3 regions of the Cellulomonas sp. GTC20042 genome follow, and region 3 is predicted to be linked to each of the others. Evidence: predicted binding sites of a transcription regulator. Region 3 holds the regulator's gene; each other region holds the start of a gene.

What was found. Region 3 encodes Rex, which represses fermentation and respiration genes when NADH is low (regulators of the CRP and FNR family bind a similar motif). Its sites were predicted from a motif close to CTTGTGAANNNNTTCACAAG; they were not measured.
Region 1: pflB (formate C-acetyltransferase) is a predicted target of Rex. The motif match lies at 1,638-1,657, and genes of this name have one in related genera.
Region 2: adhE (bifunctional acetaldehyde-CoA/alcohol dehydrogenase) is a predicted target of Rex. The motif match lies at 4,105-4,124, and genes of this name have one in related genera.

The regions. Positions count from the first base shown of each region.
Region 1 is NZ_AP043678.1:2,442,113-2,449,741, reverse strand. It holds gene ACZ5HG_RS11390 (putative T7SS-secreted protein) at 1-1,089, opposite strand, end outside; gene ACZ5HG_RS11385 (hypothetical protein) at 1,086-1,406, opposite strand; gene pflB (formate C-acetyltransferase) at 1,685-3,952, shown strand; gene pflA (pyruvate formate-lyase-activating protein) at 4,075-4,965, shown strand; gene ACZ5HG_RS11370 (3-hydroxyacyl-CoA dehydrogenase NAD-binding domain-containing protein) at 5,115-7,250, opposite strand; gene ACZ5HG_RS11365 (HRDC domain-containing protein) at 7,364-7,629, opposite strand, start outside.
Region 2 is NZ_AP043678.1:3,068,273-3,075,901, forward strand. It holds gene ACZ5HG_RS14220 (glycoside hydrolase family 65 protein) at 1-2,234, shown strand, start outside; gene ACZ5HG_RS14225 (Na+/H+ antiporter) at 2,338-3,978, shown strand; gene adhE (bifunctional acetaldehyde-CoA/alcohol dehydrogenase) at 4,198-6,921, shown strand; gene ACZ5HG_RS14235 (hypothetical protein) at 7,092-7,607, shown strand.
Region 3 is NZ_AP043678.1:677,402-685,030, reverse strand. It holds gene ACZ5HG_RS03200 (histidine phosphatase family protein) at 1-37, opposite strand, end outside; gene ACZ5HG_RS03195 (MarR family winged helix-turn-helix transcriptional regulator) at 125-658, opposite strand; gene ACZ5HG_RS03190 (YceI family protein) at 792-1,346, shown strand; gene ACZ5HG_RS03185 (redox-sensing transcriptional repressor Rex) at 1,453-2,124, opposite strand; gene ACZ5HG_RS03180 (glutaredoxin family protein) at 2,142-2,423, opposite strand; gene ACZ5HG_RS03175 (HAD family hydrolase) at 2,472-3,305, shown strand; gene ACZ5HG_RS03170 (GNAT family N-acetyltransferase) at 3,302-3,835, shown strand; gene ACZ5HG_RS03165 (PLDc N-terminal domain-containing protein) at 3,945-4,325, shown strand; gene ACZ5HG_RS03160 (hypothetical protein) at 4,322-4,861, shown strand; gene ACZ5HG_RS03155 (winged helix-turn-helix domain-containing protein) at 4,974-5,552, shown strand; gene ACZ5HG_RS03150 (HEPN domain-containing protein) at 5,549-6,022, shown strand; gene arfA (arabinosylfuranosidase ArfA) at 6,092-7,600, opposite strand.

The sequences.
Region 1 (7,629 bases), 1.8 Mb from region 3:
GGTCTGCTGACGGGGTTGCCACTGCGGAAGCTCGGGAGGGTTGTCGACGGCGTCCTCGACCTTCCACCGCCCGATCTCCCGCTCCACGGTCCGCTCGATGCCGTGATCGGTGTACCCCGTCACCTGCGTCGGCGGCGCCTCCGGCGCGGCATCCGGGCTGCGCCAGCCGCCCCCACCACCCTCGCCCCGCGCAGGCCCGTGGAAGGTGTCGACGCGCGACTCGCCGGAGGCCTCGTTCGCCGCGCGCAGCCCGCCGTGGACCATCGTCCCGCCGCCGGCGGCGATCAGCCCGACGCCGAGCACGCTGGCGGGCACCCCGGCGACGGCGCCGACCCCGGTGGCGTCGAGGGCGACCCCGCCGGCCATCAGGGTGCTGCCGGCGGACATCATCGCGGCGCCGGCGAGCATCTCGAGCACGATGTCGGGGTTCTGGAGCAGCGCGTTGCCGAAGGACATGATCGCGTTGCCGACCTCCGCCCCGACGTCCGCGGCGCCGTGCCAGACGTCGGACCAGATCCCGCCGACCCGGTCCCAGAAGGAGTCGTCCTCGGGCGCCGCATCGGCCGCCTCGGTGACGAGGTCGGCGGCCCGGTCGCCCGCCTCGTCGGCGGAGACCTGGGCAGCGGTGAGCAGGGCGACGGCCTCGGCGCGGGCGGCCGCCCCGGGATCGCCGGTCGGGGCCGACGCCGTGGGCGCCCAGGCGGCGCCGACCAGGGAGGGCCCGCGCGGGGAGGGGGATCCGGCAGTGGCGGTCTGCCGCTCGCCCCGCTGCCAGAGGGTCACCGCACTGGCGGCCGTGATCCGGGCGCCGTCCTCCGCGTCGGCGTAGGCGGTGAGCGCGGTGGCCGCCCGCCGGTGGGCGTCGGCGGCGGTGGTGAACCGGCGGGGGAGCGCGCCGATCGTGGCGCGGGAGCGCTCGGCGGCAGTGCCCTGCCAGGCACCCGCGGTGTCGATCTGCCGCAGGAGGTGGCCGGTCACCTCGTAGGAGTCGCCCTGCTGGTCCAGCCGATGGGCGAGGTCGCGCGCCGTGGCGGTGTCGCCGGGGACGAGCACGCGGGCGTCGTGGGTACGCGCGAGGGTGGCGGTCACCGGGGCGGTCCCGTGGCACCGGCCGGGTCCAGGTGCTCGGCGACCCGGTGGGCGAGGGTGGCGAGGTGCTCGTCGGCCTCGCGGTAGGCGCGCGCGGAGCCGACCAGCCGCGCCTCGCACTCGTCCACGTCCCTGCCCAGGATCGACGCCCCGCGGTCCCAGCGGGTGCCGAAGTGCGCGAGGGCGTGGTCCAGCCGGTCGTGCCCGACCGGGGCGGGTGCGGCGGGTGGTGCGTCCTCCAGGTGCCCGCGTGCCCGGCGCGCGAGGGCGCCCGCCTCCTCGATCTCGTCGACCTCGACCCTGACCCGTCCGGACATCCACGGCCTCCTCGCCGTCGCTGCGTCGTGACTGATGTCGGCACGCTAGGCGGCTCGGGCGGCGGCTCCGGACGATCTGTGCGTTTTCCGCAACCGCCCCCCGCGCACGGCGTGTCTCCTCGCCCGCACCTCTCGCGCGCGCGAGGTGAACCGGTCCATCCGACCCGACGTGAGGGCCGTCACGTCGCCCTGACCTGCGATTGGGACCGAGGTCCCAAGACATCCCATGACCTCGTGAATAGCGTCACTAGTACACGGACCTCACCGAGGAGCAGCAGATGTCCACCACCGCAGTACCTCAGACCGGCACCGACGCCACCGCGGGTGCCTGGAGCTCGTTCGTCACCGGACCCTGGTGCGACGGGATCGACGTGCGCGACTTCATCCAGCGCAACTACACGCCCTACACCGGCGACTCGTCCTTCCTCGCCGGCGCCACCGAGCGCACCACCGGCATCTGGGCCAAGCTCAGCGCGATGTTCCCCGAGGAGCGCGCCAAGGGCGTCTACGACATCGACAACCACACCCCGTCGACGATCACGTCGCACGGCGCGGGCTACATCGACGAGGCCAACGAGCTGATCGTCGGCCTGCAGACCGACGCCCCGCTCAAGCGCGCCATGTTCCCCAACGGCGGGTGGCGCATGGTCGAGAAGTCGCTCGAGACCTACGGCTACGACGTCGACCCCGAGGTCGCCAAGATCTTCACCACGTACCGCAAGACGCACAACGACGGTGTCTTCGACGTGTACCCCCCGAACGTCCGCGCGGCCCGCTCCTCGCACATCATCACCGGCCTGCCGGACGCCTACGGCCGTGGCCGGATCATCGGCGACTACCGCCGCGTGGCCCTCTACGGGATCGACGCGCTGATCGAGGCCAAGCGCCTCGAGCGCCACGAGCTCGACATGGAGCCCTCGATCGAGGACGTCATCCGTGACCGCGAGGAGAACGCGGAGCAGATCCGCGCCCTGCAGGAGCTCAAGCGGATGGCCGCGGCCTACGGCTACGACATCTCCAAGCCGGCCACCAACGCCCGCGAGGCCGTGCAGTGGCTGTACTTCGCCTTCCTCGGCGCGGTCAAGGAGCAGAACGGCGCGGCGATGTCGCTGGGCCGCACCTCGACCTTCCTCGACGTGTACATCCAGCGTGACCTCGACGCCGGCACCATCACCGAGGAGTTCGCGCAGGAGCTGATCGACGACTTCGTCATCAAGCTGCGCATCGTCCGCTTCCTGCGGACCACCGAGTACGACAACCTGTTCTCGGGCGACCCGACCTGGGTCACCGAGTCCATCGGCGGCATCGGCGAGGACGGCCGTCCGCTGGTCACCAAGAACTCGTTCCGCCTGCTGCAGACGCTCTACAACGTCGGCCCGGCCCCCGAGCCGAACCTGACCGTGCTGTGGAGCAACCGCCTGCCGGAGGGCTTCAAGAAGTTCTGCGCCCAGGTCTCGATCGACACCTCGGCGATCCAGTACGAGTCCGACGACCTGATCCGCACCTCCTGGGGCGACGACGCGGCGATCGCCTGCTGCGTGTCCCCGATGCGGGTCGGCAAGCAGATGCAGTTCTTCGGTGCCCGCGTGAACATCGCCAAGGCGCTGCTCTACGCGATCAACGGTGGCCGCGACGAGGTCTCCGGCAAGCAGGTCGCCCCGGTGTCCGCGCCGGTCGCCGGCGACGTCCTGGACTACGAGGACGTGGCCGCGAAGTACGACAAGCTGCTCGACTGGCTGGCCGAGACCTACGTCGACGCGCTGAACTGCGTGCACTTCATGCACGACAAGTACGCCTACGAGCGGCTCGAGATGGCGCTGCACGACCGCACCATCCTGCGCACCATGGCCTGCGGCATCGCCGGCCTGTCGGTCGTGGCGGACTCGCTGTCGGCGATCAAGTACGCGAAGGTCACGCCGGTCCGCGACGAGGACGGCCTGGTCACGGACTACGTGATCGAGGGCGACTTCCCGAAGTACGGCAACGACGACGACCGTGCGGACGACATCGCCGTGGGCATCACCAAGGCCTTCATGGAGAAGATCCGCAAGCACAAGACGTACCGCAACGCGCTGCACACGCAGTCGGTGCTGACGATCACCTCGAACGTCGTCTACGGCAAGGCCACGGGCAACACCCCCGACGGCCGTCGTGGCGGCGAGCCGTTCGCCCCGGGCGCCAACCCGATGAACGGGCGCGACTCGCACGGCATGCTCGCCTCCGCGATGTCGGTCGCGAAGCTGCCGTACTCCGAGGCGATGGACGGCATCTCGCTCACCTCGACCGTCGTGCCCTCGGGCCTCGGCCGCACCAAGGACGAGCAGGTGACGAACCTGGTGGGCCTGATGGACGCGTACAACGTGTCCTCCGGGTACCACCTGAACGTCAACGTCCTGAACCGGGAGACCCTCGAGGACGCCATGGAGCACCCCGAGAACTACCCGCAGCTCACCATCCGGGTGTCCGGCTACGCGGTGAACTTCGTCCGCCTGACGCGTGAGCAGCAGCTCGACGTGCTCTCCCGGACGTTCCACGGCGCGCTCTGACGCCACCTGACGGGCGCGGGCGTCCGCCGGGGGATCGTTCCCGGCGGGCGCCCGTCCTGCATCACGCACCACCCGGCACCACCGGCACCACCCAGCACCATCGGCACAGCGAGGAGACGGACATGACCAGCACCACGTGCGGCATCGGCGATCAGGTCGGCGCCCCGGTCATCGAGCTCGGCGTCCCGCTGGTCGGCGGCTCGAACCAGCGCTCCTCCGCCGGCACCGCGGGCCTCGAGGTCAGCGCCGCCGAGCGCAGCGAGAAGTTCGCGCAGATGCGCGCCGGCGAGCTCGGCTCCCTGCACTCCTGGGAGCTGGTCACCGCCGTGGACGGCCCGGGCACCCGCCTGACGACCTTCCTCGCCGGCTGCCCGCTGCGCTGCCTGTACTGCCACAACCCCGACACCATGGAGATGCGTCGCGGCGAGCCGGTGCTCGCCGAGGAGCTGCTGCGCCGGATCGGCCGCTACAAGGCGGTGTTCGAGGTGACCGGCGGCGGGCTGACGATCTCCGGCGGCGAGCCGCTGATGCAGCCGGCGTTCGTGGCCCGCGTGCTGCGCGGTGCCAAGGAGCTCGGCGTGCACACCGCGATCGACACCTCCGGCTACCTGGGCGCGCACTGCTCGGACGAGATGCTGGCGGACCTCGACCTGGTGCTGCTGGACGTGAAGTCCGGCATCCCCGAGACCTACAAGAAGGCCACCGGACGCGAGCTCCAGCCGACGCTCGACTTCGGCCGCCGGGTCGCCGACTCCGGCACCGAGATCTGGGTGCGCTTCGTGCTGGTGCCCGGGCTGACCGACGCCGTGGAGAACGTGGACGCCGTCGCGGACTACGTGGCGACGCTGTCGACGGTGAGCCGCGTCGAGGTGCTGCCGTTCCACCAGATGGGCCGGGACAAGTGGGCCAGCCTGGGCATGGACTACGAGCTGGAGGACACCGAGCCGCCGAGCCAGGAGCTCGTCGCGCGGGTGCGCCAGCAGTTCCGTGACCGGGGTCTGACCGTCTTCTGATCGACCCGGTCACCGGGGTCGATCACCCCGGGGCCGTGGGCGCGAGGGGCGTCGGGAGTGCGGCGGGGGCCGCGCCCGGCGCCCTCTGCTGTCCCCGGGGCACTGCCGTCCCGGGATCGCGGCGCGGCCTCACGACCCGGCGCGCGGCTTCACGCCCCCGCGCGCACCGCCAGCCCGGGCGGCAGCAGCCGACGGCCCAGCACGTGCTCCGACCAGCCCTCGCGGTCCAGCCAGGGGCAGATCCCGCCGAGGTGCGGCGGCCACCCGGCGCCGAGGATCATCGCCAGGTCGACCTGCGTCGCGTCGGCGACCACGCCCTCGTCCAGCAGCCCGCCGATCTCCTGCGCGAGCCCGGTCGCCACCCGCGCGAGCACGTCGTCGGCGTCCGGCACCGGCGCCCCGGTCACCGGGTCGTCGAAGGCCTCCTGGATGGCAGGGTCCACCTCCGGCAGCCCGCCGGGGCCGGGGTGGGCGACCGACCGCCCCTCGCGCACCAGCCGCTCCAGCCCGGGTGACAGCCGGAAGCGTTCGCCCAGACCGTCGTGCAGGGTGCCGAGCACGTGCTGCGCCACGCCGAGCCCCACCAGGTCGAGCAGCGCGAAAGGGCTCATGGGCAGGCCGAGCGGGCGCAGCGCACGGTCCGCGACGGTGACCGGGGTGCCGTCCTCCACCGCGCCCAGCACCTCGGCGAGCATCCGCAGCAGCACCCGGTTCACCACGAAGCCGGGCCGGTCGGTGGTGCGCACGACGGTCTTGCCCGCACGGGCGGCCACGTCCACACCGGTGGCCAGCGCCTCGGCGGAGGACGACGCGGTGGCGACCACCTCGACCAGCGGCATCTGCGCCACCGGGTTGAAGAAGTGCAGGCCGACCACCCGCTCCGGGTGCGCGAGCCCGTCGGCCATCGCGGAGACCGACAGCGCGGAGGTGTTGGTCGCCAGGACCGTGCCGGGGTCGACCAGCGCCTCCACCTCGGCGAAGACCGCGCGCTTGACGTCCAGCACCTCGGTCACGGCCTCGATCACCAGGTCCGCCCCGGCGAGGTCGTGCAGGTCGGTGCCGACCCGGATCCGGTCCAGCAGCGCTGCGGCGGCGTCCTCGGCGAGGCGTCCGCGCCGCACCTGCGCCTCGACCAGGGCGCGCACCCGTCCGCGACCGGCCTCGGCGCGCTCCTCGTCCACCTCGCGCAGCCGCACCGGCACGTCCAGCCGGGACGCGAGCAGCACGCCGAGCTGCGCGGCCATCAGCCCGGCACCGATCACCCCGACCTCCCGCACCGGTCGCGGCTCGGCGCCACCGGTCGCAGGACCCGTCCGGTGCGCGCGGGTCGCGCCCCCGACCAGGTCCGCCGCGTACATGGCGGCGGCCGCCTGCTCGGACACCAGCAGCTCGGTCAGCGCCTCGTCCTCGGCGGCGAAGCCGGCCTCGCGGTCCCGCTGCCCGGCCCGGGCGATCAGGTCGAGGGTGTGCGGGTAGGACGGCGCCGCGCCGTGCAGCCGCGCCTCGAGCACTCCGGCGGCACGCTCGACGGCCGCGGCGTCGGCCTCGGTGGCCGGGCGGGGAGCGCGCGCCGGCGGGCGCTCGCGCAGCAGGTCGACCGTCCAGGCGAGCGCGGCGTCGGTGAAGTCCTCCGCGGGCAGCACCGCGTCCACCAGGCCGATCCGCAGCGCCTCCTCGGCGGAGGTCTGCCGGTTGTTCGCGAGCGGGCGCAGCACGGTCAGGTCGATCGCGGCCTCGACGCCGACCAGCCGGGGGAGCAGCCAGCAGCCGCCCCAGCCCGGCACGATCCCGAGCGACGCCTCCGGCAGCGCCAGCGCGCGCACCCCGGCCGCGGCGACGCGGTGGTCGCAGTGCAGGGCGATCTCCAGCCCGCCGCCCAGGGCGTAGCCGCCGACCCAGGCGATCGTGGGCACCGGCATCTCGCCGAGCAGGCGCAGCGTGTCGTGCCCGAGCCGCGCCAGCGCCCGTGCGCCGACCTGGTCGCGCAGCGCCCGGGCCAGCGTGAGGTCCGCCCCGGCGACGAACGCCCCCGGCCGGCCGGTGACCGCCACCGCGGCGATCTCGCCCGCCCGTGCCCGCGCCTGCACGGTGAGCAGCACGTCCTGGAGGGCCAGCAGCCCGCGCAGGCCGAGGGTGGTCGGCCGACGGCCGTCCGCGCTGGTCAGGGTGACCACGGCCAGCGTGCCGCCGTCCGGCAGCGGCTGGTCGCGGGTCGTCACGACGGCGACGTGGTCGTCCGGCTCGACGGTCAGACCGGTGGGCAGGTCGGCGAGGGAACGGGTCATGCGGCGGCCTCCAGACAGCGGTGTCCGACGGATCACCGCGACCCTAGCCGCAGGTCCGGGCGACCGCCCGGGGGACGCCGGCGCGCCCACCCCGGGTGGACGCCCGCGCGCGATCAGGCCGGCGCGTCCTGCGCGGCCCGCACGAACGCCTCGGCGAGCAGCGGCGCGACCAGTCCGATCTGCCAGGACCGCGCACCGCCCTCCGCCAGCCGCTCCGCGATGGACTGCTCGTCGGCCGGGCTCGGCGGCGACCAGCACAGCCGGCGCAGCAGGTCCGGCTGGAGCAGGTTCTCGATCGGCACCGTGTGCTCCTCGGACAGCGCGGCGACCACCTCGCGGGCGGTGGTGAGCCGGGCGGCGGCGGCCGGGTCGCGATCGG
Region 2 (7,629 bases), 1.8 Mb from region 3:
TGCCGGACGCCAAGATCCTGCGGCTGTACGTGGACGACGAGCCCCTGCTGCTCACCGTCGCCGACCTGCACGCCTACGAGCGCACCCTGGACTTCCGCGACGGCGTGCTGCGCCGCGAGCTCGTCTGGCAGACCCCGTCCGGCAAGCGGGTGCAGGTGCGGTCGAGCCGCATGGTGTCCTTCACCGAGCGGCACCTGGCGGTGCTGACCTACGAGGTCACCCTGCTCGACGCCGACGCGCCCGTGGTGGTGTCCAGCCAGATCCTCAACCGGCAGGACGGCCAGGACGAGTACCACGTGCGCTCCGCCGCCATGGGCGAGGGCTTCGACCCCCGCAAGTCCGAGCAGCTGACCGACCGGGTGCTCGAGCCGAGCCTGCACTGGGCCAAGGACGGGCGCTACGTGCTCGGCTACCGGGTGGCCGACTCCGGCATGACCCTGGCGGTGGCCGCCGACCACACGATCGAGACCGAGAACGAGGTCGAGGAGCTGTCCCTGGTCGAGGACGACCTCGCCAAGCACGTCTACCGGGTGCGCGCCCGCCAGGGCCAGCCGATCCGGATCACCAAGGTCGTGACCTACCACACCAGCCGCGGCATCCCCGCGCGCGAGCTGGTGGACCGCTGCCGCCGCACCCTGGACCGGGTGCAGCAGACCGGCGTCGAGCGGCAGCACGCCGACCAGCGCGCCTGGCTGGACGACTTCTGGGCGCGCTCCGACGTGGAGATCCCCGGGCAGCCCGACCTCCAGCAGGCCGTCCGGTGGAACCTCTTCCAGATCGCCCAGGCCACCGCCCGCGCCGAGGGCAACGGCATCGCCGCGAAGGGCCTGACCGGCTCCGGCTACTCGGGCCACTATTTCTGGGACACCGAGATCTACGTCCTGCCGTTCCTGACCTACACCTCGCCGCGGGTGGCCCGGAACGCCCTGCGGTTCCGCTACACGATGCTGGACGCCGCCCGCCGCCGGGCCCGGGAGCTCAACCAGGACGGCGCGCTGTTCCCGTGGCGCACGATCAACGGCGAGGAGGCCTCGGCCTACTACGCCGCCGGCACCGCGCAGTACCACATCGACGCCGACATCGCCCATGCCGTGCGGCAGTACGTGGCCGCCACCGGCGACGACGACTTCCTGGCCCGCGAGGCCGTGGACATCCTGGTCGAGACCGCGCGCATGTGGGCCGACCTGGGCTTCTGGCGCGGCAGCAACGGCGACTCGTCCTTCCACATCCACGGCGTCACCGGCCCGGACGAGTACACCACCGTGGTCAACGACAACCTGTTCACCAACGTGATGGCCCGGGCCAACCTGCGCGGCGCCGTCGAGGCGGTGGACCGGCTCGCGCACGACGACCCGGCCGCGCACGCCGCGCTGACCGACCGGCTGCACCTGACCACCGCCGAGCTGGACGAGTGGGCGCGGGCCGCCGAGCACATGGCGATCCCCTACGACGAGCGCCTGGGCATCCACCCGCAGGACGCGCAGTTCCTCGAGAAGGAGCTGTGGGACCTCGCCAACACGGACCCGTCCAAGCGCCCCCTGCTGCTCTACTACCACCCGCTGGTCATCTACCGGTTCCAGGTGCTCAAGCAGGCCGACGTGGTGCTCGCGCTGTTCCTGCAGGGCGACCAGTTCACGCTCGAGGAGAAGCTCGCCGACTTCGACTACTACGACCCGCTGACCACCGGCGACTCGACGCTGTCCGCGGTGGTGCAGTCGATCATCGCCTCCGAGGTCGGCTACCAGGAGCTCGCGCTGCGGTACTTCACCTCGGCGCTGTACGTCGACCTGGCCGACCTGCACCACAACACCTCCGACGGCGTGCACGTCGCGTCCCTCGGCGGGGTGTGGAGCGCACTGGCCTGCGGCTTCGGCGGCATGCGCGACCACGAGGGCGTCGTGTCGATCGACCCGCGCCTGCCGGAGGTCTGGGACGGGCTCACCTACCGCCTGACCGTGCGCGGGGTCCGGGTGCGCGTCGACGTGCGGCACACCGAGCTGCGGCTCACCGTCGAGGAGGGCGACGCGATCACGCTGGTCGTGCGGGGCGAGCGCGTGGAGGTCGCCGCCGCCGGACCGGTGGTCGTCCCGCTGGCCCCGGCACCGCGCCTGATCGGCACTCCGACGGTGCGCGACATCGAGGGCAACCGCCGCGCCGACGGCACGCTGATGACCGCCTCCGTGCCGGACCACCCGACCGTGCTCACCCCGCCCCCGGCGCTGCCGCAGGGCTGACGCCCCTCGGGCACAGGGCTGACGCCCAGGTCCTCCCCAGGCGGCTCCCGGTCGCGGGGCTAGGGTCGGTCCCGACCCCCAGCCGCCGACCCGGGAGCCGCTCGTGCACCACGTCGAGATCTTCGTCCTGATCGCCGGGGCGGTCGCGGTCACGGCCCTGTGCCGGCGGCGCGGGCTGCCCGCCCCGTTGGTGCTGGTCGCGGTCGGCCTGCTGGTGTCCTTCGTCCCCGGGGTGCCGGAGTACGAGATCGACCCCGAGCTCATCCTGGAGTTCGTGCTGCCGCCGCTGCTGTTCTCGGCGGCGCTGTCCTCCTCCTACCAGGACCTGCGACGCTCGCTCTCCTCGATCACCCGGCTCGGCGTCGGGCTGGTGCTGGTCAGCGCCGCCGCGGTGGCCGTGGTGGCGTGGGCGCTGGTGCCGGATCTGCCGCTGGCGGCGGCGCTGGTGCTCGGCGCCGTGGTGGCCCCGCCGGACGCGGTCGCCGCCGCCGCGGTGGGCCGCCGCCTGGGCCTGCCGCGCCGGGTGATGACCGTGCTCTCCGGCGAGAGCCTGATCAACGACGCCACCTCGCTCACGCTGTACAAGGTGGCGCTGGCCGGGGCCGCCTCCGGCGCGTGGTCGCTGTCCGAGGGGCTGGAGGTCTTCGCCCTCGCGGTGCTGGTCGGCGTGAGCCTGGGCCTGGTGATCGGCTGGCTGGTGCACCGGGTCCGCCTGCTGTTCGACGACTCGGTGGTGTCCTCCGCGGTGGCGCTGCTGACCCCCTTCGCCTGCTACTGGGGCGCCGAGCACCTGGAGGGCTCCGGGGTGCTGGCCGTGGTCGCCGCCGGGCTGTACCTCGGCCACACCGCCCCGACCGCCGGCTACGCCACCCGCCTGGTGCAGGAGCCGATCTGGCACACCCTGGACCTGCTGCTGGAGTCCTTCACCTTCGCGCTGATCGGCGTGCAGCTGCCCTGGCTGGTGCAGGACGTGCAGCAGTCCGACCAGGGCCTCGGCGCCGCCGTCGTGCTGGCGGCGGCCGTGCTCGGGGTGTCGATCCTGGTCCGGCCGGTGTACGTGCTGGCGACCGTGTGGATGGACCGGATCCGCCTGCCCGGGTCGCACCGACCACCGCGGGACTCGCTGACCGTGCGGGAGTCCGCGGTGGTGTCCTGGGCCGGCATGCGCGGCGTGGTGACCCTGGCCGCAGCCGCCGCGATCCCCGCCACCGTCGGCGGCCAGGCGTTCCCGGACCGCGCGACCATCCAGCTCGCCGCCTACGCCACCGCGATCGGCACCCTGCTGCTGCAGGGGCTGTCGCTGCCGTGGGTGATCCGCCGGCTCGGCGTGCGCTCGCAGGACGAGGCCCAGGATCGCAAGCAGGAGGCGCAGGTCCGGATCGCCACCGTGGAGGCCGCGCGACGGGTGATCGCCGAGCACCAGGAACGCTGGACGCAGACCCTCGGGCCGGAGGTCGCCGCGCAGCTCGCGAGCGGCATGGCCACCGCGATCGAGCGCCGGGAGCAGGCCACCGCCGTCATGCTCGACCCGGAGCTCGCGGAGGACGACGGGATGCGCGTCGTGACCCCCGGGCGAGGCCGTGCGCTCCAGGACCTGCGCCGCGACGTGATCGCCGCCCAGCGCGCCACCCTGGTCGCCCGACGGGACGCGGGCGAGGTGGACGAGGCGGTCATGCGGCAGGTGCTGCGCGAGCTCGACCTGGAGGACGAGAGCCTCGACGCGTCACCCCTGGGACGACTCTGATCGGCACGAAAGACCTGGTCACAGCCATGTGAACCGGTTCACTAACCTCTCCGACCGGTTCGCGAGCCTGGCAGACCCGCGCCCGCCCGACCTCGGACCAAGGTCCGGGGGACCTCCGACCCACGGTTTGTGAAACTTTTCTCGATATCGTCTTCTCGTGAGGTCGACGGAGCCCTCTCATCCCCCGCCACCAACGATCCTCGGGAGAACCCCGTGACCATCACGAGCACCGACAACGGCACCGCCGCTGCCATCGACCAGCTGGTCGAGGGCGCCACCAAGGCGCTGGCCGAGTACGCGAGCTTCACCCAGGAGGACGTCGACCGCCTGGTCAAGAAGGCCGCCGTCGCCGCCCTGGACCAGCACGGCCACCTCGCCGAGCTCGCCGTCGAGGAGACCGGCCGAGGCGTCTTCGAGGACAAGGCCGTCAAGAACATCTTCGCCTGCGAGCACGTCACCAACTCGATGGCCTCGCTGAAGACCGTCGGCGTGATCAACCGCGACGAGATCAACGGCATCACCGAGATCGCCGAGCCGGTCGGCGTCATCTGCGCGATGACCCCGGTGACCAACCCGACCTCCACCGCGATCTTCAAGTCGCTCATCGCGCTGAAGACCCGCAACCCGATCATCTTCGCGTTCCACCCGAACGCGCAGAAGTCCTCGGTCGCCGCCGCACAGGTCGTGCGCGACGCCGCGATCGCCGCCGGCGCCCCCGAGCACTGCATCCAGTGGGTCGAGGCCCCCTCGATGGAGGCCACCGGCCTGCTGATGAACCACCCCGGCGTCTCCACCATCCTGGCGACCGGTGGCAACGCGATGGTCCGCGCGGCCTACTCCTGCGGCAAGCCGGCCCTCGGCGTCGGTGCGGGCAACGTCCCGGCCTACATCGAGAAGAGCGCCAAGCTCAAGCGGGCCGTCAACGACGTGGTGCTGTCCAAGTCCTTCGACAACGGCATGATCTGCGCCTCCGAGCAGGCCGTCATCCTGGACGACGAGATCTACGACGCCGCGCTGGCCGAGTTCGCCGTGCTGCACGCCTACAAGGTCACCAAGAAGGAGAAGGCGCTCCTCGAGAAGTTCATCTTCGGTGTCGAGGCCAAGGGCAAGAACTGCGCCGACGCCAAGCTGAACCCGACCGTCGTCGGCAAGTCCCCGCAGTGGATCGCCGAGCAGGCCGGCTTCTCCGTCCCCGCCGACACCTCGATCATCCTGGCCGAGGTCACCGGCGTCGGCCCGAACGAGCCGCTGACCCGCGAGAAGCTCTGCCCGGTCCTCGCCGTGCTGCGCGCCACCTCCACCGAGCAGGGCATCCAGCTCGCCGAGCAGATGGTCGAGTTCGACGGCCTGGGCCACTCCGCCGCGATCCACACCCAGGACGAGGCGCTGACCGAGGCCTACGGCGCCCGGGTCAAGGCCATCCGCGTGATCGCCAACGCCCCCTCCTCGCTCGGCGGCATCGGTGACATCTACAACGCCTTCATCCCGTCGCTCACCCTCGGCTGCGGCTCCTACGGCCACAACTCGGTGTCCAACAACGTGTCGGCGATCAACCTCGTCAACATCAAGCGCGTCGGCCGGAGGAACAACAACTTGCAGTGGTTCAAGGTCCCGGCCAAGACGTACTTCGAGCCGAACGCCATCCGCTACCTGTCCGACATGGCCGACGTCGAGCGCGTCACCATCGTCACCGACTCCACGATGACCACCCTCGGCTTCGTGGACCGCGTCCTCGACGTGCTGAACCGCCGCCCCAACAAGGTGTCGGTCCAGATCATCGACCAGGTCGAGCCGGAGCCCTCCGTCAAGACCGTCCAGGCCGGTGCCGCGCAGATGCGCCACTTCCGCCCCGACACGATCATCGCCCTCGGCGGTGGCTCGCCGATGGACGCCGCCAAGGTCATGTGGCTGCTGTACGAGCACCCGGAGATCGTCTTCTCCGACCTCAAGCAGAAGTTCTTCGACGTCCGCAAGCGCGCCTTCAAGTTCCCGGTGCTCGGCGACCTCGCCAAGCTGGTCTGCATCCCGACCACCTCGGGCACCGGCGCCGAGGTCACCCCCTTCGCGGTGATCTCCGACCCCGACGCCGGCAAGAAGTACCCGCTGGCCGACTACGCGCTGACGCCGACCGTCGCGATCATCGACCCGGTGCTCACCTCGAAGATGCCGCGCTCGCTCGCCGCCGACTCGGGCTTCGACGCCCTCACGCACGCCACCGAGGCGTTCGTGGCCGTCTACGCGAACGACTTCACCGACGGCATGGCCCTCCAGGCCATCCGCCTGATCTTCGACAACCTGGCCCAGTCCGTGAACGGCGACCCGGCCGACCCGGAGACCAAGGCCGCGCGGGAGAAGATGCACAACGCCGGCACCATCGCGGGCATGGCGTTCGGCAACGCCTTCCTCGGGATCGTGCACGCGATGGCGCACGTCATCGGCTCGACGTTCCACCTGGTCCACGGCCGGACGAACGCCACGCTGCTGCCGCACGTCGTCCGCTACAACGGCCAGATCCCGACCAAGCTCACCAGCTGGCCGAAGTACGAGCACTACGTCGCCCCGGAGCGCTTCCAGCAGATCGCCCAGATGCTGGGCCTGCCGGCCGAGACCCCGGAGCAGGGCGTCGAGTCCTACGCCCTGGCGCTCGAGGCCCTGCGTGCCAAGGTCGGCATCCCCGCGTCCTTCCAGGCGCAGGGCGTGGACGAGCAGGACTTCCTGTCCCGTCTCGACGAGGTCGCCATGGGTGCCTACGAGGACCAGTGCGCCCCGGCGAACCCGCGCATGCCGATGCGCGCCGACATGAAGGACATCATGACCGCGGCCTACTACGGCACCTCCGTCACCGAGGTGCGTGGCCGCCGCGAGCAGAAGGGTGCGACGAGTGACGCGCCCGCCGGGGCGGGGGCCCCGGCCGAGGAGAGCACCACGGTCGCCTCCTCCTGACCCTCGAGGTCACTGCTCGCCGGAGCCCCGCCCGCGATCACCCGCGGGCGGGGCTCCGCATCGTCGCCGGTCGGATCGGGGGATCCGGCCGGCGATGTGCGTCTACCGCCGCGTCGGGCCGCCGACAGGTCCGGCTGGCACACTGGGCTCCCGCCGACCTGGAGGACCCCATGACCCGCCGCACCCGCACCCGGCTCGTCCTGCCCCTCGCCGCCGTCACCCTGGCCGCCGCGACCGCGCTCGCCGGCTGCTCCGCCGAGGACATCGACCGCGCCACCTCCCAGGCGCAGTCCGCCGTGGACGGTGCGCGCGACGCCGCCGACCGGCTGAACGAGCTCGCCGACTCCGCCCGTGAGCGCGTCGACGCCGCCCGCACCACCGTGGACGACGTCCGCGAGCGCCTCTCCGAGCTGGACGCCACCAGCCGCGCCTCCGCGCAGGACGCCCTCGACCAGGCCACCGGTGCGCTGGACGAGGCGACCACCGCGCTGGACTCCGCCTCCGCCGACGGCTCCGCCGCCGCGCAGGACGCCCTGGACTCCGCCCGCACCCGCCTGGACGACGCCCGCAGCGCGCTCGACTCCGCCGCCGGCTCGGTGGACTCCGCCACCGCCGACGCCCTGTCGACGCTCGCCCAGCAGGTCGAGGACCTCAGCCGGCAGGTGGACGAGGCCGGCCAGGGCTGACGCCGCGGGCCGGAGGCACGGC
Region 3 (7,629 bases):
CGCCGTGCCGCATCAGGTGGACCGTGGTCGTGACCATGGGGTCAGTCTCGCAAACAGGACTGGGTGGTCGCGCCCGGACGGGGCCCGGTGTGGGCGATCGCACTCCCGCCCGACGCCCGACGGGTCAGGCGCGGGCGCCCTCGGCGTCGGCCGCGGCGGTGCAGCCCTGCTGGAGCGCGAGGCCCACCGCCTCCATCGCCTCGCCGAGCGCGCGGAGCTGCGCCGGGGTCAGCACGTCGACCAGGTGGGCCCGCACCGACTCGACGTGCGCGGGCGCGGCGTCGACGAGCCGGGACCAGCCGATCTCGGTCATGGTGCAGTTCACGCCGCGTGCGTCCTCCAGGCAGGGGGTCCGCTCGACCAGCCCGGCGTTCTCCATCCGGCGGATCGTGTGGGTCAGCCGGCTGCGCGAGTGCGCCAGCTCACCGGCGAGCTCGGACATCCGCAGCGTGCGCGCGGGGGCCTCGGACAGCCGCACCAGCACCTCGTACTCGCCGAGGGACAGCCCGGAGTCCTCCTCCAGCTCGTGCCCGAGCACGTCGAGCAGCCGCGCGGTGCCGTCGCGCCAGGCGCGCCACCAGCGCTGCTCCTCGGTGGAGAGCCAGCGCACGTCCGCGTGCGCCCGGGGTTCCCGGACCGGCCCTGCTGCTGTCGTCATGTCTGCCTCCCTGCTGTGCCCCGCGTCACGGCGGTGGCCGATCGTCCCACAGGTGTTGCGCGACTCGCCCCAGTGTAGTAGAAATCTCAACTAACGACAGATTGACGCTTCAACCATCACTGAGGAGTGCACCATGACCACCACCACGCTGCCGACCGGTCTGACCGCGGGCACCTGGGCGATCGACGCCTCGCACACCGAGGCCGCCTTCACCGTGCGCCACGCCGGCATCTCCAAGGTGCGCGGCACCGTGGCCGTCACCGGTGGCACCGTCACCGTCGGCGACGACCTGACCGTCTCCTCGGTCACCGCGACCCTGGACCCGTCCACCATCTCCACCGGCGACGCGGGCCGCGACGGCCACATCAAGTCGGCCGACTTCTTCGACGTCGAGACCTTCGGCGAGTGGACCTTCGCCTCGACCTCCGTGGTCGCGGACGGCGAGGACTACGTCGTGACCGGTGACCTCACCATCCACGGCGTGACCAAGTCCGTCGAGCTGGCCACCGAGTTCGGCGGCTCGGCCACCGACCCCTTCGGCAACGTGCGCGCCGGCTTCTCCGCCAGCACCACGATCTCCCGCAAGGACTTCGGCATCACCTGGAACGCGGCCCTCGAGGCCGGCGGCGTCCTGGTGTCCGACAAGGTCGTCATCACGCTCGAGGTCTCGGCCATCAAGCAGGCCTGACCCCCGCCGCGGCCGCTCCGGCCGCAGGAGCTCCTCACGAGGGCCCGATCGCGCACCCCCTGCCGCGATCGGGCCCTCGTGGCGTGCGTGGAGTCCGACGCAGCCGTCAGATCTCGACGGCGGGGTCCTCGTCCCAGCCGGACGTGCCGGGCTGGACGGTGCGCTGCCGGGTGTGGAAGCCGAGGATCTGCAGCTCGGAGCCGAGGTCGACCTCGCGCACGTCCACGCCCTCGGGCACCCGGACGGTGCGCGGCGCGAAGTTGAGGATGCCGGTGACCCCGGCCGCGACCAGCCGGTCGGTGGTGGCCTGCGCCGCCGACGCGGGCGTGGCGACCAGCGCGATCGTAGCGCCGCCCTCGGCCACCACCTGCTCCAGCCGGTCGACGTGCTGCACCTCGTGCCCGCCGACGCGGGTGCCCACCAGGCGCGGGTCGGCGTCCAGCAGACCCACGAGCACGAACCCGCGGTCGGTGAAGCCGGAGTACGCGGCGAGCGCGTGACCGAGGTTGCCGATGCCGACGATGACGATCTGCCGCTCCTCGGCCATGCCGAGGGCCTGCGCGATCCGGCGGCGCAGGTGCTCCACCTCGTAGCCGACACCGCGGCGGCCGCCGGCCCCCAGGTAGGACAGGTCCTTGCGCAGCTGCGCGGAGGAGGCACCCACCAGATCGGCCAGCTGGTCCGACGAGATCGTGATCACGCCCTCGGAGGCCAGACCGCCGAGCGAGCGCAGGTACCCCGGGAGACGGGCGACAGTGGTCGGCGGCAGGGCTCGCACCTGCACAGACTAGGCCGTCAGTCCCAGGTCCGGTGCAGCGCCTCGCGGAGACGGGTCGCATCCACCTGCCAGTACGCCACCCGCCGGCCGTCCACCTCGACCACCGGGACCAGCTCGCCGTACCGCTCGGCGAGCGGGCGGCCGTCCGGACCGGTGCCCGCGTCGATGTCCACCTCGTCCCACGCGGCGCCCACGGCGGCGCACTCGGCGGCGACGACGGTGCGCGCGTCGTCGCACAGATGGCACCCGGCGCGCACGTAGAGGACGGCGCGGGGCGAGGACGCGGGGTTCAGGGGCACAGGACGAGCGTAGGCGCCGATGGTTACAGTGGCCGGGTGCCCGACCCGATCCCGCCCCACGCGCCCGCAGGTGACGGCACCCCCGCCCCGGAGGGCCCCGCGCGGATCGCGGCCTTCTTCGACGTGGACAACACGATCATCCGCGGCGCCTCCTCCTTCCACCTCGCGGTGGGCCTGTACCGGCGCGGGTTCTTCCGCACCCGCGACATCGTGCGGTTCGCGGTGCACCAGGCGCGCTACCTGACCTTCGGCGAGGACCGCCGGCAGATCGACGACGTGCGCAACCGCGCGCTGGAGATCATGCACGGGCGCTCGGTGGCCGAGGTCGTCGCCATCGCCGAGGACGTCTACGACGAGGTGCTGTCGCTGCGGATCTTCCCCGGCACCCAGAAGCTGCTCGACCAGCACCTGCGCACCGGTCACCAGGTGTGGCTGGTCACGGCCACCCCGGTCGAGATCGGCGACCTGATCGCCCGGCGGCTCGGCGCCACCGGCGCGCTGGGCACCGTGGCCGAGCACAAGGACGGCTTCTACACCGGCCGCCTGGTCGGCGACATGCTGCACGGCAAGGCCAAGGCCGACGCGGTCCGCGCGCTCGCCGAGCGGGAGGGTCTGGACCTCGACCGGTCCTTCGCCTACGGGGACAGCACGAACGACGTCGCGATCCTCTCCGAGGTCGGCTTCCCCTGCGCGATCAACCCGGACGGCCGGCTGCGCAAGCACGCCGCCGAGGTGGGATGGCCGGTGCGCGAGTTCCGCGGCCGCCGCCGCGCCGCCCGCCGCGGGGTGGACGCCGCCACCGTCGCCGGCTCCGCCTGGGTGCTGGCGCTCGTGGTGCGCACGCTGCGCCGCTGGCTGCGCGCGCGGGTGCAGGGCCGATGACCGTCCGCCCGGCCGCCGAGGCCGACGTCCCGGCGGTCGCCGCGCTGGCCGCGCTGACGTTCCCGCTGGCCTGCCCGCCCTCGTCCACCGCCGCCGACCAGGCCGCGTTCATCGCCACGCACCTGACTCCGGAGCACGTCGCGGGCTGGCTCGCCGCCGAGGACCACACGGTGCTGGTCGCGCAGGACGGCGACGGCGCGCTGCTCGGCTACACGCTGGTCGTGCACCAGGCCGAGGGCCCGGCCGAGCCGGAGATCGCGGCCGTCGTCCCCTCGGCCCCCGCCGCCTACCTGTCCAAGTGCTACGTGCACCCCGACGCGCAGGGCCGGGGCGTCGCCGGCACGCTGATGACCGCCACGCTGGACGCCGCCCGGGCCGCCGGGGCGACCGGCACCTGGCTCGGCGTCAACGGCGAGAACCTGCGCGCGCAGGCGTTCTACCGGCGCTCCGGCTTCGACGTCGTCGGCGAGCGCACCTTCCAGGTGGGCGGCCGCACCGAGCACGACCTGGTGCTGCACCGCCCGCTCTGAGCCCGGCGCCTGGGTGCTCGCACCCGTTCCCGCGGGCGCGACCTGGTGCTACGTTCGCCGGTATCCGGCGCTCAGCCGACGGCCGCCGGGCGGACTCATGGGGGACATCATGAGCTTCTGGGAATCGTTCTGGCTCGTCATCGAGATCTTCCTGTTCTTCGCGTATCTCGTGATCCTGTTCCACATCGTCACGGACCTGTTCCGTGACCGGAAGCTGTCCGGCTGGGCCAAGGCCGTCTGGGTGTTCTTCCTGGTCGTGCTGCCGATGCTCACCGCGATCGTCTACCTGATCGCCCGGGGCACCGGGATGGCAGAGCGGCAGCACGCCGCGGTCGCCCGCGCGCAGCACGACACCGAGGACTACATCCGCACCGTCGCCGGGCACTCCCCCGCGCAGGAGATCGCCACCGCGCACCAGCTGCTCACCGCCGGCGCGATCGACGCCCCGGAGTTCGAGCGGATCAAGCAGAAGGCGCTGGCCACGGCATGAGGCGCACGCACCGGGCCGCCGCTGCCACCGTCGCCCTGCTCGCCGCCACGTCGCTCGCAGCCTGCTCGTCGTCCTCCGACGACGAGGGCGACGACGGCAGCACGCCGGGCCTCACCGCCGACAGCGACGGCACGACCGACGCCCTGGACGACCTGGTGCCGGGCAGCAGCACCCTCGGCCTCCCTGCCGCGCTCGGTGACGCCGAGCTCGACCCGGAGGCCGCCGGCGGGATCGCCTGGACCGCCGACGCCTCGCTGATCTACGTGATCACCCTGGGGTCGAGCACCTGCCCCGTGATCGCCGAGCCGGAGGCCTCCGGCGACGCGTCCGGCGTGCTCGTGACGTTCGTGCCGATCCCCGAGGACACCGCCTGCACCGCCGACCTGGTGCCGACCACCACGGTCGTGGCGCTGCCGGAGGGCATCGGCGAGGACGTGGACCTCACGGTCGACCTGGACGAGATCGGCTCCGCCACGCTGCCCGCGTTCGAGGCGGCGGCGGGGGCGCCGGTGCTGGTGCCGGTCACGGCGGGCTGAGCGCCCGGCGGGCTGCAGGCAGCACGCGATCGGTCCGGCAGGCCGCGCTCGTCGGGGCAGGATCGGGTCATGACCCCTGACTCTTCCGATAACGCGATGATATCTTCACACTATGCGAAATGAGACGCCGCCGCTCGCGCCCTATCTGCGGTCGGACGCCCAGGCCCGCATCCTCACGCTCCTGCTCCTGCACCCGGCGCAGAGTCGCAGCCTGACCGACATCGGTCGGCTGACCGGGGTGCTGCCGGCCGTCGTGCACCGCGAGGTCTCCCGGCTCGTCGAGGCCGGCGTGCTGCTCGACCAGCGTGTCGGACGCACCCGCCTGGTGCGCGCCGACACCTCGTACCGTCTGATCGCCCCGCTCACCGAGATCCTCACCGCCACCTACGGCCCGCCCGCCGTGCTCGCCTCGCTGCTGCACGGCGCTCCGGGGGTCGAGGAGGGCTACCTGGTCGGCTCCTGGGCGGCACGCCACGCCGGCGAGCCCGGGGCCGAACCCGGTGATGTCGACGTCGTGGTCGTCGGGGACGCCTCCCGCACCACCCTGAACGAGATCGCCGCCGAGGCGGAGCGCGCGCTGGGCGTGCCGGTCGGCATCAGCCGGGTGAGCCGCGCCGCCTGGGACGCGGGCACGGAGCCGTTCGTGCAGACCGTGCGCTCCCGGCCCACGCTCCCCCTGGACCTCTCGTGATCGTCCGGTGGGAGCAGGGCCGCGCCGAGATCGAGGCCCTGGTCGTGGCCGGCCGCCTGGACCGGGTCGTACCGAGCCGTGACCTCGCCGACCTGCTGCTCGCGCAGGCCGCACGGCATCTCGAGACTGCCAGGGCCACGGCCGCCACCGACCCGACGGCGGCGTTCCAGACCGCCTACGACGCCGCGCGGAAGTCGCTGGCCGCTGTGCTGGCCGTCCAGGGGATCCGGGCCCGCGCGGTGCCCGGTGCCCACGCCGTCCTGCTGGAGGCCGTGCTGGCCCAGCTGCACCCGCCGCTCGGCGCCACGCTGCGGCACTTCGACTGGCTGCGGCGCACGCGGAACGCGGTGGAGTACCCCTCGCTGGAGGCACCGGGGGTCTCGGCGGACGACGTGACCGACGGGATCGACCTCGCGGCCGCGGTGGTGGACGTGGCCGCCCGGGTGGTGCCGACACTGCCGCCGTTCTGACCCGCGCACGCACGACGAAGGCGGTGCGGGAGTCCCTGCACCCCCGCACCGCCCTCGCGCGCGATCGGCTCACGCCTCCAGGCGGACCATGCTCCACGACACCGGCGGCAGCTCCACGTCCAGCCGGCCGTCGGCCAGCGCGGCGGTGGTGTTGGGGCGCGGGCGGACGGTCGCGTCGTCGTCGGCGGTGGCGACCCAGGTGTGGTCCGGGTTGGACAGAGTCGTCGCCTCGACCAGGCGCAGGCCGGGGATCGAGCGGGTGTCGACGCCGATCCGCACCGGCGCGGTGGTGGAGCGGTTGACGACGAACACCGCGACGGCGCCGGTCTCCGGATCGCGGGTGGCGACGGAGTCCACCAGCGGGGCGTCGCCGAACTTCGCGGTCTCGTAGGTGGGGGCGTCCACGGCGACCCGCAGCACGTCGCCGACGGCCCAGCGGGACGCCTGCGCGAAGGGGTGGAAGGTGGTCTGCCGCCAGATGCGGCCGCCGGGCTCGGTCATGATCGGCGCGATCACGTTGACCAGCTGGGCCAGCGAGGCGGAGTGCACCCGGTCGGTGTGCCGCAGCAGGCTGATCAGCAGGTTGCCGACCACCACCGCGTCGGCCACGTTGTACCGGTCCTCCAGCAGCACCGGCGCCACCGGCCAGTCGTCGCCCTGCGGCGGCACGGACTCGGCGCGGTCCTGGTACCAGACGTTCCACTCGTCGAAGGAGATGTGGATCCGCTTGGCCACCTGCTTGTGCGCGCGCACGGAGTCGGCGGTGGCGGCCACGGACTCGATGAAGTGGTCCATGTCGACGGCGGACGCCAGGAAGGACCCGAGGTCACCGTCGTGCTCGGCGTAGTAGGCGTGGGCGGAGATCAGGTCGACGTGCTCGTAGGTCTCGCTGAGCACCACCCGCTCCCAGTCGCCGAAGGTCGGCATGGACGAGGAGGACGAGCCGCAGGCGACGAGCTCCAGGTCGGGGTCGACCATCCGCATGGCGCGGGCGGTCTCGGCGGCCAGCCGGCCGTACTCGTGGGCGGTCTTGTGGCCGATCTGCCACGGTCCGTCCATCTCGTTGCCCAGGCACCACATGCGGATGCCGTAGGGGTCGGTGGCGCCGTTGGCCCGGCGCAGGTCGGAGAGCTTCGTGCCGGAGCGGACGTTGCAGTACTCCAGCAGGTCCAGCGCCTCCTGCACGCCGCGGGTGCCGAGGTTCACCGCCATCATGGCCTCGGTGCCGGCCTTGGCCGACCAGCGCATGAACTCGTCGACGCCGACCAGGTTCGGCTCGGTGGAGTGCCAGGCCAGGTCGAGGCGGGAGGGGCGCTGCTCGCGCGGGCCGATGCCGTCCTCCCAGCGGTAGCCGGAGACGAAGTTGCCGCCGGGGTAGCGGATGGTCGAGATGCCGAGCTCGCGGGTCAGCTCGACCACGTCGCCGCGGAAGCCGTCCGCGTCGGCGGTGGGGTGCGCCGGGTCGTGGATGCCGGTGTACACGCACCGGCCGAGGTGCTCGACGAAGGACCCGAAGGTCCGGCGGCGCACCGGGCCGACGGTGAACGCCGGGTCGATGGTCAGGGTGACGTGCTGCATGGGTGCTCCTGGGTGCAGGGCGCACCGGC